2 regions of the Agarivorans sp. MS3-6 genome follow, and region 1 is predicted to be linked to the other one. Evidence: predicted binding sites of a transcription regulator. Region 1 holds the regulator's gene; the other holds the start of a gene.
The links. Region 1 encodes sigma-54, which starts transcription at its own class of promoters, with help from an activator protein. Its sites were predicted from a motif close to GTTGGCACGNNNNTNGNNT; they were not measured.
Positions count from the first base shown of each region.

Region 2: a site for sigma-54 is predicted at 3,591-3,609, ahead of nifH (nitrogenase iron protein). Genes of this name have one in related genera too.

Region 1 covers NZ_CM134202.1:3,082,197-3,089,781, forward strand. The annotation lists gene yjgA (ribosome biogenesis factor YjgA) at 1-348, opposite strand, end outside; gene pmbA (metalloprotease PmbA) at 455-1,792, shown strand; gene mgtE (magnesium transporter) at 1,822-3,183, opposite strand; gene ACVFI8_RS14115 (HPr family phosphocarrier protein) at 3,253-3,522, opposite strand; gene rapZ (RNase adapter RapZ) at 3,509-4,363, opposite strand; gene ptsN (PTS IIA-like nitrogen regulatory protein PtsN) at 4,390-4,833, opposite strand; gene hpf (ribosome hibernation promoting factor) at 4,842-5,129, opposite strand; gene ACVFI8_RS14135 (RNA polymerase factor sigma-54) at 5,154-6,653, opposite strand; gene lptB (LPS export ABC transporter ATP-binding protein) at 6,704-7,429, opposite strand; gene lptA (lipopolysaccharide transport periplasmic protein LptA) at 7,426-7,585, opposite strand, start outside.
Region 2 covers NZ_CM134202.1:274,933-282,517, forward strand. The annotation lists gene nifK (nitrogenase molybdenum-iron protein subunit beta) at 1-1,074, opposite strand, end outside; gene nifD (nitrogenase molybdenum-iron protein alpha chain) at 1,166-2,623, opposite strand; gene nifH (nitrogenase iron protein) at 2,667-3,545, opposite strand; gene ACVFI8_RS01340 (hypothetical protein) at 4,038-5,438, shown strand; gene ACVFI8_RS01345 (hypothetical protein) at 5,780-6,445, opposite strand; gene ACVFI8_RS01350 (hypothetical protein) at 6,609-6,863, shown strand; gene ACVFI8_RS01355 (hypothetical protein) at 6,971-7,447, opposite strand; gene ACVFI8_RS01360 (hypothetical protein) at 7,551-7,585, shown strand, end outside.

The sequences.
Region 1 (7,585 bases):
TTTAATCAATCGCTCACATTGTTTCTCTAACGCCAATTGGGCTTGAGCATGGTAAATGTGCTTGTTATGGATCTTATCCAAGCCATCATTTATCTGTTCCATGTTCTCAGTACGCAATACTTTACCAATGTAATTCATATGGCGGCGTGAGGCTTCCCGTTTGTCTTTTAAACGCTTAGCTAAGGCTATCGCTTCTCTAAGTGTTGGGCTCATGCTTATGCTGTCAAGTTGAGGGTTGGTTAAACCAACCAATTCCACACCTAGTTTTTTGAGCTTATCGGCTTCACGTTTGATCTCGGACTTACTAATCCAATCATCTTCATCTTCATGCGGTGGGTTATTTTTCATTTTTCTGTTCTCGTAGCACTTTTTTTGCGTATCTTACCAGTTCTTGCTTATGGTCGCTCTATGAGTTTTGTTATGCTAGGGCTAATCAAGGAAATGAAGAATCAAAATGAGCCCAGAAAAACAAGTTAGCCAAGAATTGAGCCAATTAAAACAGGCTGTTGAGTTTGCTATAGACCAAGCTAAACAACTTGGAGCCGATGAATCTGAAGTTTCGATTTCTAAACAAACCGGTATTTGTGTAGCTACGCGTGACCAACAAGTCGAAACCTTGGAATTTAATCACGATGGTGCATTAGGTATTGCGGTGTATTCGGCTAATTGTAAAGGCAGTGCTTCCACCTCTGACTTGAGTCCAGACGCGATCAAAAATGCGGTTAAAGCGGCTTATGATATCTCGCGTTATACGTCAGCGGATAAAGCTGCTGGCATAGCCGATAAGCAATTGCTGGCTAAAGATATCCCTGATTTATCCTTGTTCCACCCTCATCCTTTAGAGCCCGATCGTTTTATTGAGATTGCTAACCGCTGTGAAGAGCTCGCCTTGCGCAACCCGCAAATTAAATCCAGTGATGGTGCCAATATCAATAGTCACTATGGCGTAAAAGTCTACGGTAACAGCCATGGCTTTGTCGAAGGCTACCCAACCAGCCGCCATAGCCTAAGCTGTATGCTCATTGCCGGCGATAAAGACATGCAACGTGATTATGCCTACAGCGTGGCGCGTGATTTTGCTGATCTCGATAGTGTCGAACAAATCGCCGCTAAAGCGACTGAAAAAACCTTGGCGCGCTTAGGTAGCAGGAAGATTTCAACCTGTGAGGTGCCGGTGGTGTTTGACCAAGATGTCGCAGCGGGTTTGTTTGGTCATTTGGTAGGGGCAATTAGTGGCGGAAACCTCTATCGTCGTTCCTCGTTTTTATTAGATAGCTTGGGCAAAAAACTATTCCCAGATTGGTTGTCAATTTATGAAGACCCATTTATCAAAAAAGGGCTGTCTAGTACGCCTTTTGATAGTGAAGGTGTGGCACCTTCGGCGAAGCATATCATTGCTGATGGCGCCTTAGAGACCTATTTATTAACCAGCTACTCTGCGCGTAAATTGGGCATGCAAAGTACCGGTCATGCGGGCGGTATTCATAATTGGTTAGTAAAAAACAGCGGCGTGAGTCGTGCTGAGTTATTAAAAGAAATGGGAACCGGCTTATTAGTCACAGAGCTGATGGGCCAGGGGGTTAATACCGTGACCGGCGATTACTCGCGAGGCGCTGCTGGATTTTGGGTAGAGAATGGTGAAATTGCTTTTCCGGTACAAGAAATAACCGTGGCCAGCACCCTACCTGAGATGTTTGCCAATATTGTCGCCATTGCTGACGACTTTGATAAAGAGAGTACTATTCAGACTGGCTCAGTATTAATTTCTGCTATGAAAATAGCGGGTAGTTAAGTGTATAGCTTAAGGCTAGGGGAGTTCTCCTAGCCTAATACCAGTGTAGCCATACCTAAAAATGAAAATAAACCCACTACGTCAGTAATCGTAGTGAGAGCCATACCGCCGGCTAGAGCCGGATCTATGTTAAATTTTTTCATCAATAAGGGAATCGTTACTCCAGCTAAACCCGCTAGCGACATGTTGATAAACATCGCGCCGGCAATAATCACTCCTAAGGTCCAATCGCCCTTCCATAGGGTAACCACTACCGATATAACCAGCGCCCAAATCATGCCGTTTAGCATGCCAATCGCGGCTTCTTTACCAATCAGCCAACGCGAGTTTCCCTCGCCAATATGTCCGACGGCTAGCCCTCTGATGACCAGGGCGAGGGTTTGATTACCGGCGATCCCTCCCATACTGGGTACAATGGTCATCAAAATAGCTAAGGTGGCTAATTGTTCGAGGGTGGATTCGAACATATTACTGATTGATGCGGCGACTAAAGCGGCGCATAAATTAACGGCAAGCCAAACGGTACGTCGCTGAGTACTTTTTATCACTGGGGCAAAAGTATCTTCATCATCATCCATACCTGCCATGCTCATCATGGTGCGCTCGGTATTTTCACGAATAATATCAACCACATCATCAATAGTTATTCGACCCAGTAGTTGCCCTTTTTCATCAACTACCGGGGCTGAAATCCAGTCATGGCGTTCAAATAAAACGGCGACATCTGACTCATCCATTGCCACTGGGATAGTTTCGGCATTACTGTCCATCACTTCGCGAACACTGACATTTGGATTTACCGTCAGTAGAGTAGAAAGGGGAATATCACCTAGCAGTAAATCGTGTTCGTTTACCACATATAAGGTATCAGTGGTTTCTGGTAGTTCGCCACGCAATCGTAAATAGCGTAGTACCACGTCAATACTGACATCAGCCCTTAGGGTGATGGTGTCGGTATTCATAATGCTCCCCGCGGTATCCTCGGGGTAGGCGAGTGCTGCTTCTACACGGTGCCTATCTTGGCCATCCATCTGTTGCAGTACTTCTTGATAAACACTATCTGGAAGGCTTCTTAAGACATAAGCAATGTCATCTGTATCCATTCCTTCAGCGGCGGCGGCGAGGGTTTCTGGAGCCATTAGCTGAAGCACCCCCTCCATCACCTCTTCGTTTAGCTCTTCGAGGATATCGCCGTGTTGCTCAGGGTCGGTGAGTTGCCATAGTACTTTACGTCCTGCGGGTGGGCTGGACTCGAGTAATAAAGCCACATCACATGGGGGCATTTGATGAAGTGTGCGCCTAACGTGCACAAACATACCGCTATCTAGAGCCTGGTTTAGCTCCTGTAATCGTTTGTGCTGGTTAGGGTTTAACTCCATCTCTTCTGGCATAAGTGTTCCCTACTGTGATGAGTAGCAAGCTTTGCAGCGTGCTTAGTGTGCGGCTATTTATGCCTTAACTTATTCTTCGTCGAAATTGGCTTCAATCAAACCTTGAATAGCATTCATCGCGGCGGCGGCATCTTTTCCTTCCGAGATAATTGTCAAAGTATTACCCTGCGCACTGGCTAATACGAGCAAGCCCATTACGCTGGCAGCTGACGCCGTTTTCTCTCCGTCTATAATACTTACCTCAGCCTCAAACTGCTGAGCGAGTTCTACAAGCTTAGTCGCAGGGCGAGCGTGTAAGCCGAGTTTGTTTTTTACGATGACTTGTCTAGTGAGCTTCAAGCTTATGTTCCAAAGTGCGATGACGACGTTGTACTTTACGTTTACTACAAAAGTTTGCGGCAAGCTGCTCTGCTACGTAAACGCTACGATGTTGGCCACCAGTACAGCCGATGGCGATGGTTAGGTATGCTCGATTATTAGCTTCTAAGTGGGGCAACCAAGAATTTAACAGATCGGTGATCTGCTGAATGTATTCTCCGACTAAGGCTTGGCTAGACAGATAGTCCTGAACGGGTTTATCTAAACCATTTAGGGGGCGAAGCTCTTCTTGCCAGTGCGGGTTAGGCAAAAAACGCGCGTCAAACATGTAATCCGCATCACTGGGTACGCCATTTTTAAAACCAAAGGACTCAAACACTAAAATTAGTTGTTGTTGTTGATCACCCGTCACTCTCGAGCGGATCAGGCCGCTAAGTTCATGCACCGACAAGCGAGAGGTATCGATACGTAAGTCAGCATTGCGTGAAATAGGGGCTAATAGCTCTGTTTCTGCCTCAATAGCTTCGGCTAACGACAAGTTGTTTTGGCTGAGCGGGTGAACTCTGCGGGTTTCACTGTAACGACGAATTAGCGCTTCGTCTTTAGCGTCGAGAAAGAGGCTGAGGAGCTTTACGTCAGGGCCAATCGAACGAATCAATTGCCCAATCGGTGAGGGCTCATCGGGCAGGTTACGAATATCGATACTAATCGCCACTTTAGGATAACTACTTAAGTTATCTATTAAGGGTTGCCAGAGTAAAACGGGTAGATTATCTACACAGTAATAGCCTAAATCTTCTAATACCCTTAAGGCGACCGTTTTGCCAGAGCCTGAACGTCCGCTAACGATAATCAATTCCATGATAACCTCTAACTACAATTAGAGTATTAGGCTACCATGATGTCGTACAATTCGTCATCACTTTGTGCGTTACGAAGTTGTTTACATACTAATTTATCGTTGAGTTTCTCAGCCACTTGAGAAAGGGTATTAAGGTGTTGTTTACATTGGTCTTCTGGAACCAACAGCGCAAACACAAGATCAACCGGTTTATTATCAATAGCATCGAAGGAAATAGCAGGGTCACAGCGTAAAAAAACCGCTGTAGCTTGGTGCTGATTGTCGATTCTGCCGTGAGGAATAGCGATACCTTGGCCAATTCCGGTGCTGCCCATTTTTTCCCTGTTTAACAGGCTTTCAAAAATAGTTTGAGCACTGGTATCAAGTTGTTTAGCGACGAGTTCACTTATCAGTTCCAATGCGCGCTTCTTAGAGGAACATTGGACTGTACTAAGCGTACAGTCCAAATTTAGTACTTTATTTATTTGCATTACTTTGGCTAATGTCTGTTTAATTTTTCTTTGTGTTTAATAACTTGGCGGTCAAGTTTATCAATGAGGCTATCAATGGCGGCATACATATCAGAGTGCTCTGCAGTGGCAAACAGCTCTCCGCCATTAAGGTGCAAGGTAGCTTCGGCAATTTGATTGAGCTTTTCTACGTTGAGGATGACGTGAACATTGTTGATTTGTTCAAAACGTCGTTGCAGTTTGGCAAACTTAGTGTGGACATATTCTTTTAGTGATTCAGTAATTTCTACGTGGTGTCCAGTAAGATTAATTTGCATATATCTTGTCCCCTTTTGTGGCCGTTATATAAGGCTTTTACGTTGGTTAGAAGGTGGAATCGCTAAAGACTCACGATATTTTGCTATCGTGCGCCTCGCCACCTTGATCCCCTGATCTGCCAAAATGTCAGCTATCTTGCTATCACTGAGTGGTTTGTTGGTATTTTCGGCAGCAACCAGTTTCTTAATGAGTGCGCGAATCGCGGTAGATGAGCATTCCCCACCTCCGTCTGTAGCCACGTGGCTAGAGAAAAAATACTTTAATTCGAAAATTCCGCGGGGAGTATGCATAAATTTTTGGGTTGTCACCCGAGAAATGGTCGATTCATGCATTTCTACTGCTTCAGCCACATCGTTCAACACCATTGGTTTCATTGCTTCAGCACCATATTCAAAAAATGCTTGTTGGTGGTGAACGATACAGTTGGATACTTTTAATAAGGTTTCGTTACGGCTCTCAATACTTTTTATGAACCATTTTGCCTCTTGTAGGTGGCTGCGAATGAATTGAGTATCGGTAGCATTTGACGTTTTGCTCAAAGACGCATAGTGAGAATTGACACGTAGTTTAGGCATGGCATCCGGGTTTAATTCTACTACCCAGCGGCCCTGGCGTTTTATAACGGATACGTCGGGAATAACATACTGCGCTTGATTCGGTTCTACCGCATTGCCGGGGCGTGGCTCAAGGGTGTGGATTAAGCGCATTACTTCGCGTAGCTGTTCTTCTTTGAGTTTGGTTTTGCGAGCTAATAAACGAAAATCGCGGTTGGCCAATACGTCGATATGATTTGATACGACCTCTCTGGCTTCTTTCAACCAAGGTGTTTCTTCAGCAAAACGACTTAATTGAATCATTAAACACTCTTGTAAGGAGCGAGCAGCAATGCCGACGGGGTCAAAATGTTGAATACGTTTTAGCACCGCTTCTACTTCGTCTAATTCTACATCTAGTGCGTTATTATCACTGGAGCGTAAGCCTTCAAGTAGTTGGTCACAGTCTTGAGTGAGGTAACCTGAGTTATCAACCGCATCAATAATCGCTAATGCGATGGCTTGATCTACTTCACTAAAGGGAGTTAAACGCATTTGCCACAATAGATGGTCTTGTAAGGAGTCGACGGTTTCGCCTTGAAACAACATGTCGTTGTCTTCGCCGCCACTAGCAGAGCCTGAACTCGCAGGGCCTGAACTGGCGCTATATATATCATCCCATGTTGAATCAACGGGTAGGTCTTCAGCAACCGTGTCTTGGGAAATGGCATCACCGGCTTCAATTTGGCTAGAGTCAACTTCAGGCTGGCTGTTTTCCGCCTCATCACTTCTTTCATTGGCCGACTTTTCAACTGAGTCACTGTCGCTTGGCTGCGACTCATCCGCCTCAAGAAGTGGGTTACTTTCCAGTGCCTCTTGAATCTCTTGCTGTAAATCCAGCGTTGATAGCTGAAGTAAGCGTATGGCCTGTTGTAACTGAGGTGTCATGGTTAATTGCTGACCAAGACGCAACTGCAAAGATGCTTTCATTAATTACCGCTGTTCCTTCTTCTTATTATATTTTTCTAGATACACTTTAACTATAGCTTGAATTGCTCGCCGAGATAAACTCGTTTCACATGTTCATTTTCAAGTATCTCTTTGGGCTTCCCTGAGGCTATCAATTCGCCTTGGCTAACGATATAGGCATGTTCACAAACATCGAGGGTTTCTCTCACATTGTGATCGGTAATCAGTACTCCAAGGCCTCTATCGCGCAGGTGTTCGATAATTTTTTTTATATCAATCACTGAAATAGGATCTACTCCAGCGAAGGGTTCGTCAAGCAAAATAAACTTTGGTGCAGCTGCCAAGGCTCGTGCTATTTCTACTCGGCGACGTTCTCCACCCGACAAACTCATACCCAAATTTTTGCGAATATGGCCAATATGGAACTCTTCTAATAAGTCGTCAAGCGCTCCATTTTGTTGCTCTTTATCAAGGTCTTTACGTGTTTCGAGAACCGCGAGAATATTCTTTTCTACAGATAAACGACGAAAAATCGATGCTTCTTGTGGTAAGTAACCAATGCCTTTACGGGCTCGAGTATGCATCGCCGTGCTAGACAGGTCATCGTCATCAATTAGTATGCGGCCTTGGTCGCGAGGTACTAAGCCAACAACCATATAAAAAGTAGTGGTTTTACCCGCACCATTTGGGCCGAGTAAGCCGACGATTTTACCCGTTTCAACGTGTAAGCTTACATTCTTGACAACCTTGCGACCTTTATAGCTTTTCGCTAGGTTTTCAGCAATTAGGGTACTCATTCTTGCGGTTTACTCTTCGGTGAAATCTCTTCAAGTTGTTTCGGCAGAAATATGGTAGTGACACGACTATTTTCATCGCCTTGGGCTACCATTTCTTGCTTATCGATGCTGTATTTGATCATTTGCCCTTTCACTAAGCTCTCTTCTTGTTTTAAC
Region 2 (7,585 bases), 1.9 Mb from region 1:
AGAGTCGGTCATCATGTCGACTAAACGGCCCCGCTCGGTAGCTAATGATTCAGGGATCTCTTTACCGGTTAATTCTGAAATTTTAATTAGCAGTTCGTCGGTCCAGTCTAATCCCATAGGGATATTTAGCGCGGGAACCTCGTGCTGCCACTGGCCTTCTACATACTTTTTGGTTTTAACCAGTTGGTCTGGTTGCAACAATATAGTTGTAATAGCGTTAGGCGCATCTTCCATCTCAGCAATTGGCGTACCACCAGCATACATGCGGTACTCACCGTCTGCAGGTGTATCTAACACTTCAGATGGGTCACACAGCAGGCTGTAATCAACATCCATTTGCTGCATCATTTTGTGAATAACACGGTAGTTACCAAGGTAGGTTTCAAAGCCCGGTACAATGTTAATTTTACCGTTGCTGCCGACGACTTTATTGTCCATGCTTTTGGCCGTGAAGTACTTCGCAAAGCCTTCGAACATGCCATCCCACCCGGTTACGTGGCTGCCCACAAAACTTGGTGTATGAGCAAACGGTGTGGGTAAATCTTCAGGGATATAGCCGTCTTTTTTGGCGTTACCAATAAAGGCATTTAAATCGTCGCCAATCACTTCGGCCATACAAGTGGTTGATACCGCAATAACCTCTGGCTTGTATAAAGCCAGTGAGTTTTGTAAGCCATCAAACATGTTTTTCTGGCCGCCAAATACCGCTGCATCTTCAGTCATAGAATCTGAAACACAGGCTACAGGCTCTTTGAAATGGCGGTTAAAATAGGTTCTGAAATAGGCTACACAGCCTTGAGAACCGTGCACATAAGGTAAGGTTTTCTCAAAACCTAAACCACATAATACCGCGCCAAGAGGCTGACAAGCTTTAGCCGGATCAACGGTTAATGTTTTGCGCGAAAAGTTAAGATCTTTGTATTCTTCAGTGGTGGTCCACTCAAAGATTTCTTTCACTTTTTCGTCACTTGCGCCTTCTTCATGCTCAGCGCGTTTACGGGCCATCATATCCTTGTATTCTGGCTGTTCAAACAAGGGGTAACCCGGTTTGATATCATCTACTGATTGACTCATTTTACTTCTCCTTTCGCGCCACTCTTCTGTGAACAACGAATTGAGTTAATTTTCTAAGCGCTAACGCACTCAACCTGGTGTCACTGAACGCTTAGGCCGCTTCGGCAGCTTTATCTGCTTTGGCTTTCCATGGTGGCGTTAATTTATCCCAACAAGGGTTGTTCAAGGTCATGTCCATGTCGCGGGCAAAAATGGCGAAACCATCAAAGCCATGGTACGGACCCGAGTAATCCCAGCTGTGCATTTGACGGAAAGGGATCCCCATCTTCTGGAAGATGTATTTCTCTTTAACACCCGCACCAATCAAATCAGGTTTAAGTTTGTCGGCAAACGCTTCTAACTCGTAGCCTGTTACGTCATCGTAAATTAAGGTAGCGTCTTTCACTTCAGGTACGGTTTTGCTGTAGTCATCGTTATGGCCAAACTCATAACCAGCCCCTACAATTTCCATTCCTAAATCTTCATAGGCTCCGATTACATGACGAGGACGTAAGCCCCCCACATACAGCATGACTTTTTTGCCTTCTAGGCGTGGACGATACTTATCAACCACTGCTTGCCATTGGGCTTTGTAACCAGCAATCACTTCTTCAGCTTTAGCTTGAATTTTCTCATCAAATTTAGCGGCAATAGCACGAAGAGACTCTTCACACTTAGTTGGGCCAAACAAGTTGTATTCCATCCATGGCACACCATATTTTTCTTCCATGTGACGACAGATGTAGTTCATTGAGCGGTAACAGTGAACCAAGTTAAGTTTTACCGAAGGAGTGTTTTCAAGTTCAGGTAAAGTACCGTCACCAGACCACTGTGCAACTACGCGTAAACCAATTTCTTCCAACAAAATGCGTGAAGACCAAGCATCACCACCAATGTTGTAATCACCGATAATGGCGACATCGTAATCGGTTGTCGCAACTTCTTTGCCTTCCGATTTATCTAGTACGTAATCACGTAAAGTATCGTTGGCAATGTGGTGACCCAGTGATTGGCTCACCCCACGGAAACCTTCACAACGCACCGGCACAATGGTTTTGCCAATTTCAGCGCCTTTGGTTTTCGCCACGGCTTCGATGTCGTCACCGATCAAACCTACCGGACATTCAGATTGAATCGAAATACCGTTAGCTAATGGGAATAACATTTCAATTTCGTCGACCATCGTGGCCAGCTTTTTATCGCCGCCAAATACGATGTCACGCTCTTGAAAGTCTGAAGTAAAGTTCATGGTACCGAAGCTGTTTACGCCGGTGTAGCCGGTGTAGTAGTTACGACGACCTGCACGAGAGTACTGACCACAACCAACTGGACCATGAGAGATATGCACCATATCTTTAATCGGTCCCCACACTACCCCTTTTGACCCCGCGTAAGCACAACCACGTGCGGTCATTACCCCAGGCAGCGATTTGCGGTTAGCGGTAATACAACTGCCACCTTCGGTATCGTTAGCCCCTAAGTGCTTTTTACGATCGGCCTTGGCTTTCTCTGGATAGACTTCTAGCACCTCATCAATCAGCGCCTGAGTCTCTGCTTTTTTATCTGACATTGCTGCCTCCTATAGCATCAATAAGATCTCTGTTGATAAGCGCCTAAGCGGTTACTTCTTCGGCGACTTGGCCGATAATGGTTTCGTCTTCTTCATCCATGATGCCGAATTCCATTAACAACTCTTCTAACTCGTCCATGGTTACAGGCGTTGGAACAACAAATAGTTGGTTGTTGATGATTTTATTGGCTAGCGTGCGATATTCATCAGCTTGGTTACATTTAGGGTTGTACTCAATAACTGTCATACGGCGAATTTCAGCTTGCTGTACCACGTTATCGCGAGGTACAAAGTGGATCATTTGCGTGCCAATTTTGGCGGCTAGCGCTTCAATAAGCTCGTCTTCACGGTCACATTTACGTGAGTTACAAATTAGACCCGCTAGTCGAACGCTACCGGTTGCTGCGTACTTACAAATACCTTTTGAAATGTTGTTGGCCGCGTACATTGCCATCATTTCACCAGACACTACGATGTAGATCTCTTGAGCTTTGTTTTCGCGAATAGGCATGGCAAAACCACCACATACCACATCACCTAACACATCGTAGAATACAAAATCTAAGTCTTCTTCGTAGGCGCCTTCTTCTTCTAAGAAGTTAATCGCTGTAATTACACCACGACCCGCACAACCTACACCTGGCTCAGGACCGCCAGACTCAACACAACGTACGCCGCCGTAACCCACTTTTAGTACATCTTCTAACTCGATGTCTTCAACCGACCCCGCTTCAGCGGCCATTTCCATAATGGTGTTTTGCGCTTTTGCGTGTAAGATTAAGCGGGTTGAATCTGCTTTAGGGTCACAACCGATAATCATTACTTTTTTACCGGCTTCTGCTAAAGCACCCACTAAGTTTTGTGTAGTAGTAGATTTACCAATACCACCTTTTCCGTAAATTGCACATTGACGAATAGCCATAATATTTTCTTCCTTTAGCTTGATAAATAGTTCCCGAGTTAACTATTGCGAATACCAAGCCAACCATTCTAAAAACAATAAGCCATTGTTATTTAACGTTTATTTATTTCGCTACAGAAAACATGTAGTAAGCACAAACAACAAATGAAGGGCCAATGTCGTATTTGTAACAAACGCATTGGTGTAGCTTGAGAGCGAGTACAACAAGGTTTTATGGCAATCACATAGATTGGGCTATCCTCGCTAAGCCGTACACTATCGGTTGCAGCGATGACTTTTTAAAATTTCCCCTTGGCTTTACCAAGTCGGACTAATTAACTAACTTAGAAAAACCAGTTCGGTATGGCTCGCTCTTTACAGCAATACTGCCTTGATGGTGATTTATCCAAGTGGTGTGCATCAAACAAAACGACCAAGGCTGGTCAAAAAGCACAACTTGGTCGCCTGGTCTGCCTCAACAGGTTAAATATCAATTGAAAAAGGATTTTATGCATGGCTGAAAAACTGTTTAATCAACTGGCCGTATCAGCGGCAAAATCACTTGCATCAACTTTTGGCAGTAAAATCGGTGGCGTATTTACCGAGATGTTGATGGAGGAAATTGGCGTTAGTCACGATCGCTTTGACGAAGTGATCGATGAGTTAAAAGATATTCAAGCGCGCCTCGATCAAATGGATGTGCTATTACGGCAAATTAATCACAAGCTGGACTGGTTGCACAAAGATGATGTGATTGCCGACTTTAAGGCGCAAGTGGATACGTATATGCGTCGCATCCACACCGTAATTACATCAGATGACAGTGATGATGTAAAAGTCGCCAAAATTCGTAAAATGCTCGATGAGAGTGAAGCCATAGCAATTGAGACTCGCTTAACTGCTGTACACAACATGTACGTCGGAAACGATGGGGCTATAGAGGGCGGCAAAAATCTGCCAGAAACTATGTTTAACAGTAAGTGGGAAATGTTTGGGTCTTCGGCGCGTCAACAAACCATTAATGACGCGGCCAATATCGGTCTAGGAGTGTTTCGTCGCTTGGCAGACTATCAAATGAAGGGAACTGGGCTGGTATACCTTCGTCATGCTTTGGCTGAACCGACAGAGATGTCCCAAGCTAAAAGCGTGATTAGCCAGACACGGGCCAACTTGCGCGAACAGTATATTAAACTGCTAGAGGAAGCTCCTGATCTTATTGCCTATGCTATGTCCGGCTATCCATCCTACGGACCTAATGCGAACTACTCTGTGTCAATGAAAAGCATGCTTCCTGGACAATCGGCACCTTACGTTAAACCCGTACTGGGGATGTATTGGTCTGGTAAAGATGTCATGGAAGAGCAATTCGCCACGACCCCTCAAGAAATTAACCTAGTGCCAGATCCAGACCAAAAAGGGCGCTGGTATTTGCGAAGTATAGATAGTTGGAAAGCGATGTGTTTTGAAGCTAGGCAGTTTATGGTAGAGCCAGGTAACAACGCTCATACTATTAGTACCGTCGGCATAGGGGGAGGACATTCAGTTGTATTCGTTCCTGCAATTGACGCCACCTTTCATAACTTCGTAACCATGGTATTCAACGCACCTGATGCAGACCCAACACGCACGGTGATTGATATCTATACAACTACAAAACCCAATCAGTATGTTGTAGGCAGCGAAACTGAAGGCTACGCCCAACCCCAACATTTTTTTGAAGACCCGAATTGGTTTGTAAAAAGCCAATCTGGTGCCCGCAGCATGGATCGGTATAGGGTCACCGTTTTGCCCGATCATGTTGTTCCGTCGCAGGTCAAAGGCGGTGTCATCACTATAGCCGAGCCATGGGAGATAAAGGTTTGGGAAGGCAAAAGTGAAATGCTATCTAGGCTTCAGTCTAGTGGCAGCATTTGATCGCTATTTTTGATAATGACTAACGGTATATCGGGGGATATAGTGGGATGTCCCTTGTTTTTTTTAGGTATAGAATCGGCCAATGGCTCCTTGTTACCAACCCACCAGGCACTGCACCGGCCTTAGTCAAACGAGCTAGGCGAACGGCATAAGGATAATGGCAGGGCTTAGCGCCGTTCAGCCAGTCTTAGTCAGCCTCCCCTTGTTAACAGTAACAAGGTTTTGGCCCCGCCAATATCTACACCGTTATTTACTATATAAAGGCACATCGGGCTTGTTCAACACCCGAGTAAGGCGTCGGCTGCGCGACACCTATTCTTATCTGCTAAATGTATATGAAATTACACTTGTATTCTTGTCGTAGAATTTGGAAAAATTGACATGTAGCAAAAAGAAATTGCTATATACCCAACACCTTGAAATATTAAAAGCGTAGTTGCTCCTAGTAACATGGTAGGTGTAGAAGTGCCTGTAAATACATAGCCAATAATACTCTTAAATATTTCGATAATAAAAATGATCAAGCTCAGACTAATAAGATGCTTTCGATTGTTGCTAAGTACCTCTTTCACACATATTTTACCCGTACATATATAGTGAGGAATAACCAAAAAAAGGCTAAAGAGGAGCACTGTAGATACTGCATCAGAAATTTGACTCAATTGTGAAAAACCTTCATTGTCTGAAACACCAAATATATCCAGACACAACATTACCAAACAATACTTTAAGCCCCAAACAAGAAAAGTATAGGCGGTTAGCAACATACAACTTTTTGCATATATTGATTGCGTTTCAACGAAATTGGGAATTTCATTTTTTGTAACTAACAAAACACAATTGGTTAAATATATAGAGACGGCATAAAACTGAAACGCATATAAAAACCACGCAAAAAAGGCATTTTCATCCCCAAAATTAACTGCTAACGCCCAATTGCAAACTAACATAAATATCGGAACAGTAACTGCGTTAATAATTCGCTTAGGATAAAAAATAGGATACATGATACTTCCTAATAGGATTTTACTAATATTCAACAAAACCTCCGGAATACATCTAGACATAATGCTCCCCTGGTGAAAGTGTCGACCTCCTGCGTTTATCGTGGCTTAGTTAAACTAGCGCCACACTGTTAGATGCAAAGTCATAACAGAACAGCAGATTGACATGTCTACATCTAGCCGGCTGTTCATAGCACTAGACGTTCACCAAGAAACCACAGATGCCGCTTATTGTGTTGATAGTTCGAGAGATGAGCCTGTATTTCATGGCACCATTCCCAGCCACATTCGTTCTATCAATAAACTTATCAAAAAATACAAAGACTTGGCTAGTCATCTTTGTGTGGTTTATGACGCTGGGCTTTTTACATTGGGCTGCTGTTGCTGCAACACTTATCGCCCTTCAAACCAACAGCATTAGCACCGTGGTTAACTATGGAAGATAGGGAGTATCGGGCTTGTTCAACACCCGAATAAGGTGTCGGCTGCGCGACACCAATTCTTATCTATTAGATGTATTTGAACACTTTAATAATCTTTTTTCCAATGACCATCTTCCATACGAAGGAAGTGGTTGCCGAGTTTCCAGCTGAGCACTTTTTTATCGTTTTGGATGGACTTATATATGCAAGCAGGAATGATATTAAGACTATTTTTAGCAATGGCAATCCCACCTTTAACGAATTCCTGAGTTTGAGGAGTTTCATTTAATGAACGAAACTCTATATCTAATGGTGCGCGGAAATATAAATAATCTGCATCTTGTGCTTCAAGTTGATAAGTTCCTTTTGGAAGCATAACACCTGAGTTTTTTTGGTAGCCATCAAACCATACTTGAGGTTCATTAAGCGTGATCGTTTTCGATTCGTCTTCTGTAGTCACGACGACTTTCTCTTCAGATATTACAGGGTTTGTGGTTGGCAAAGCACCACACCCAAATAATAAGACAATGATTGATAAATATAAGTATCTAGTCAACGCCAATCTCCTTATATAGCTAGACATAATGCTCCCCTGATGAAAGTGTCGACCTCTTGCGTTTATCGTGGCTTAGTTAAACTAGCGCCACACTGTTAGATGCAAAGTCATAGCAAAACAGCAGATCGACATGTCTACATCTAGCAGGTTTTTCATAGCACTAGA